DNA from 2 places in the Rhodococcus sp. OK302 genome. Region 2 is predicted to be linked to the other one. Evidence: riboswitches for the same ligand, from Rfam matches in the RefSeq annotation. Region 2 holds a riboswitch; the other holds the start of a gene.
What was found. A riboswitch is a leader RNA that binds a small molecule or an ion and turns the genes downstream of it on or off. The one in region 2 is predicted to bind cyclic di-AMP.
Positions count from the first base shown of each region.

Region 1: another riboswitch for cyclic di-AMP. It lies ahead of BDB13_RS09525 (transglycosylase family protein); the one in region 2 lies ahead of BDB13_RS22170 (C40 family peptidase).

Region 1 is NZ_NPJZ01000001.1:2,049,757-2,052,205, forward strand. Features, by position in the region: gene BDB13_RS09515 (helicase-associated domain-containing protein) at 1-163, opposite strand, end outside; gene BDB13_RS09520 (hypothetical protein) at 224-412, shown strand; gene BDB13_RS09525 (transglycosylase family protein) at 506-1,072, opposite strand; cyclic di-AMP (ydaO/yuaA leader) riboswitch at 1,080-1,266, opposite strand; gene BDB13_RS09530 (YccF domain-containing protein) at 1,531-1,920, opposite strand; gene BDB13_RS09535 (hypothetical protein) at 1,955-2,182, opposite strand; gene BDB13_RS09540 (cold-shock protein) at 2,406-2,449, shown strand, end outside.
Region 2 is NZ_NPJZ01000001.1:4,841,864-4,844,312, forward strand. Features, by position in the region: gene BDB13_RS22165 (C40 family peptidase) at 1-400, opposite strand, end outside; gene BDB13_RS22170 (C40 family peptidase) at 711-1,286, opposite strand; cyclic di-AMP (ydaO/yuaA leader) riboswitch at 1,302-1,480, opposite strand; gene BDB13_RS22175 (DEDD exonuclease domain-containing protein) at 2,011-2,449, shown strand, end outside.

The DNA.
Region 1 (2,449 bases), 2.8 Mb from region 2:
GCGCACGCCCGCCGAGAACCACCATTGTGCTGGGCGGCGGTACCGCGAGGTCGGGCCGAAGACGCAGTAGTTCCGTCAACTCGGCGTCAGTGCGGGCCGACAGCCATTCGGTCAGGCTGTCAGCTCGGGAATTGCCCGTCGAGGTGCCACGTATTTCGGTCATCGCCTATCAGATTAGAGACCTGGTATGTACTGCGTAACGGCGTCCTGTCAAAATGGCTTCGTGGCCAACAATTCGAAGCAGCACTATGTAGATCCAGGATGGCCGGAAACTGCAGACGGAGATCACGCAGTGACCGAATTGTCATCGACCCGTTCAGGTGGACTTTCACCGTTCGGTGACGACACCACCTTCCCCGTGCCGGTGGAGTCACTCCCTTACATCCATCCGTACACCGTCATCAACCGCTAACGACCAACCACGAAAAAGGCCCGCACCAACCGGTGCGGGCCTTCTTCGTATGTTCTTGTGCTGTGCGTTCGAGCGGAACGCGAGATCGCGGTCCTACTTGAGGAAGGACTTCGCGGTATCTGCAGCTGCGAGGATCTGAGGATCGATAACGATGCCGTTGTCCTCGGCGAAGGCGATGGCCTGGTCGATGGCCTCGGAAACCGGGTGTGCGACGACCTGAGCGGCCTGTGCCGGTGCGGGTGCCTGGGTAGCCGGAGTGGTCACGGTGGCCGGAGCGGAGCGCTGCGTTGCGCCGCTGTTCAGGCCGAGGCTCGAGGAGCAGGACGGCCAGGCGCCCCATCCCTGGTTGGCGAGAACGCGCTCGGCAACAACGATCTGCTGCTCGCGAGAGGCGTTGTTGGCGGTGGCGGCATATTCTCCGCCGCCGTGTGCGTTCCAGGTGCTGGGGGAGAACTGCAGTCCACCCTGGTAGCCGTTGCCGGTGTTGATTCCCCAGTTGCCGCCGGCTTCGCACTGTGCGAGGCGATCCCAGTCGGAATCAGGCGCTGCGCTGGCGGTACCTGCGGCTGCGAGTCCTGCTACGCCCATGATGGCGCCGGTGACGGCGACCTTGGCGACAGTGCGGCCTGCAGTGGTGGGTTTGCGATGGCGTCCGCTCATGATCGTGAATTCCTCTCCACACGCGCCTGCGAGGTCAGCTGTCGGGTTCGGGCTGAGAGGTTGCCCGGCCTCGCCTTTCCTGGCTGGAAAGAGTCTGGCTTCACCCCAAGATTCGACTGTGTAAAACAACCGAACCGGTGTCCGAGAGGACTTTGGGTCCCCCGTCCTCGTCCCTGGAATGTCTGTTTAGGAAATTCCGGTACCCGCGGGACAAGGCTTGGCGCGGCGGGCCGGAGGTGGCCGAGTTTCCCGGCCGAAATTCACGGTAACGGCTCTGCTCGCCCGTGTCACCATTTGATAACGCGGCGCGTCGATCGGGATGCAGAGCGTGGGGTAAATGCGCAGGAGACTCTGCCCAGGTAGCGGGGGGTTCTGCAGTGACAGCTCTCCTGTGGCTGTTCCGTTATCTATCCGTAATGTGATTAAGGTCACACCGTTATCTGGAACAGCTGTGGAGCTTATGCGTAGTTGACGCGGTCAACGTCGACGATCTCCTTGCCCAGGGGCATCAAGCAGATCGGAATCATCTTCAGATTCGCGATGGCCAAGGGAATTCCGATGATCGTGATCGCCATCGCGACAGCCGTGACGACGTGTCCGATCGCCAACCAGATGCCGGCGACGATGAACCAGATGACATTGCCGATCATCGAACCGACACCGGCCGTCGGCTTGTCGACAACGGTCTTACCGAACGGCCAGAGGGCATAGATGCCGATACGGAAGGCCGCGATGCCGAACGGAATCGTGATGATGAGAATGCAGCAGATGATGCCGGCGATGAAATACCCCAGCGCCAGCCACAGACCACCGAGGACCAACCAGATGATATTCAGAATAAATCTCATGGTCAGCGACCTTTCGGTAGGTACGTGAGGGAATTCAGCGTGCGCGTCGACCGGACCTCAACGTGTAGACGATGGCCAGCAGGAAACCGACTGGGCAGGCCAACGCGAACAGGTACAGCACCAATCCCGGAGGAGTGTCGCTGAAGATCTTTACCGCGAAGATAGCGACAATCGCGAGCAACCCGACAAGAAACAGCCCGATTGCGATTCGAAAGAGACCGTTTCCGGTTCCGGAAGTGCTCGGGTTCGGTTGAGAGTCCACAGGTACAAGGGTAGTGCCCGTAAACGCGAGTGCCGATACCGGTTGCTCACAGGTAGACTGTGGAGTGACTGCGCGTCCCGTCAAGCAAGTTCGGGGCGCGTTCTTTTGCATTCTTCGGTCGAACCTCTCGATCGAAGCTGAGCAGGACCATGGGGCTCGTACTCGAGCCTCCCGAGAATATTGGGGCGACAAGCCCCAGTCGAGTGATGAGCGGGTGAACGCGGTGCCGACCGGCAAGGTGAAGTGGTACGACGTCGAAAAGGGTTT
Region 2 (2,449 bases):
GATCGAGCAACTGCTGCGGAGAATCACTAACCATCAACGCAAAAAGGCGATTGGTCCGCGCACCCTGATAGTTCGCCGTCGCAATACGATTCACAGCCGGCGCAACCTCGGAAACCCGTACGTTTGCCGCGTCGTATCGCTCCTGATCCGTCGTGAAGCGCGCATCGGCATCGAGGCGCAACGCTTCTTTTGCATCCAAATCAATCTGTGCGTTGTGCAATGCCTCGTTGGTCTGTTCGGACACCCGGGCAAGTTCCCCAAGTTTCTCGAGCGCCTCGGTGGGGTTGCTGATCACCGGATCGGCAGTCGCCGGCAACGCCGGCAACGCGACGAGCCCAATAGCCAACGCACTTACCGTCAGCGCAGTACGGACCCGACTGAACTTCTTCGATGAAACCACGGAACGCAACTCTCCGTCTCACTCTTACGACCCCACCAGAGTTGGCCGGATCTGTTAGCTGGATGTCAACTACTCACACTACCTGTAGACGGCGTCTAATGTCACGATCAGGTTACGGAACGGCATACGTTTACGCCTACCCACCAGTAGCTATATCGCCATGAAGTACTGGGCGAAATGACCTGAAACACACAAATGTGGGCCTCGAATCTCGTGATTCGAGGCCCACATTTGTCAAAGCTGTGGAGCTACCCCTATCGGCGGCGGATCGAACAGGACTTCGCGAGAAGCCGTCGATCAGTCACACGGATCAGAAGCGGCGAGCGCCGTCGTACGGCATCGACGACACGGGAGCCACCTTCACGGGCTGACCTGCGGTCGATGCATGGATGACATTGCCGTTGCCGGCGTAGATGCCCGAGTGCGATCCGCCGTAGAACGAAATCACGTCGCCGACGCGAAGGTCGGACTGCGCAACCGCGATACCGGCAGCGGCCTGGTCGTAGCTCGTACGCGGGATGTTGAGACCGGCCTGCTTGTACGCCCACTGGATGAGGCCGGAGCAATCGAATGCGTCCGGACCCGCTGCGCCGTACACGTACGGGGAGCCCAGCTTGCTCTCTGCGGCGCGAACAGCCTGCTCACCAATGGTGGAGATGGGAGCGGCCGGTGCAGCCTGCGTGAGGGGCGCAAGTGAACCCGTGTCAGTGACACCGGGAATTACCGGAAGTGCGGGGATCGAAACATCCGGGATGTCGAAGGTTCCGACGCCGGGGATGGTGATGGGGGCTGCCGAGGCGGGTGCAGCGGTGGTAGCGAATGCTCCGGCTGCCAGTGCGCCTGCGACTACCAAAGTCGCCGAACGCTTGAAACTATGTGACGCCACTTTAAGAGGTGCTCCATTTCTTCCATTCGTCCGCCGACCGAGTTAGCTGACGGGTTCGGGCTGGGAAGATCAGCCCTACCCGCGTGGTCTACAGCGATCGAGCGTGCTGCACCCCAGGCGGGATTCACCCCAGTGGAAACTTGGGTTCCCGGTTCGGGTTCCTCGCGGAGATCCCGATTAGGCGGTTCCTGACGATGCCGGTCCGTCTTGGTCCGGCAAGACTTCGTTAGGTCTCAGGAAGGTTACGAAATGATCGCGGCGATGTCGACCGCGCCGCGCCTTTCATGCTCGATTCGTCCGATTCCGCGCCTTCTCGCGCTCGTTACGCCAATACGATCACAGCAGGATAACGATTAGTTTGGTTTGCCAACCGTCGCCGACGGGTTTCCGTCGAACGCGATCCACGGCCCAAGTCACCAGCGGGCACCCCGCCCCAGATCAGAAGTACTTACGTACCGGTAGGACCTTTCCGTCGATGCAAGATCACGAACTGGCATCGCGTCACCTACTTCGACCCGCAGAGCGTGCCGAACCGGATCAGCACCTGCGATGTCCGATCCAAAATTCAGGCAAACTGTGACGCTCGTCTCTCTTGCGTCATTCAGCGCGAAATGACTGGTGCCTCAACGAGAGTTACCCAGCCTCCGAACGTCCCGAAATCCACGCCGAAGGTCCCTCTCCAGCCCGACAAAACCTGTCGGACTCTCCCTCTACTGTCTGCTCTGTGAGTCCTGCCTCCGCCGAAGCTTTTCCCGCCGCCTCTGAACTCAGCCCACACAACGGGCGTCAGTTGTCGTTCGACGAACTGGACACACCGCTCAGTGAGACCACGTTCGTCGTCGTCGACCTCGAAACAACGGGCGGCAGTGCGGATCAAGATTCGATCACCGAAATCGGCGCCGTCAAGATTCGCGGTGGACAAGTGCTCGGCGAGATGGCAACGCTGATAGATCCCGGACGATCGATCCCGCCCTACATCGTCGAACTGACCGGAATCACGGACGCAATGCTGATCAATGCTCCCCGGATCGATCGAGTTCTGCCCGCATTTCTCGAATTCGCCGAGGGTGCCGTCCTCGTGGCTCACAACGCCCCGTTCGACATCGGATTCCTCAAAGCCGCAGCGTCACGCACCAACCGCCCGTGGCCGGCCTTCCGGGTCC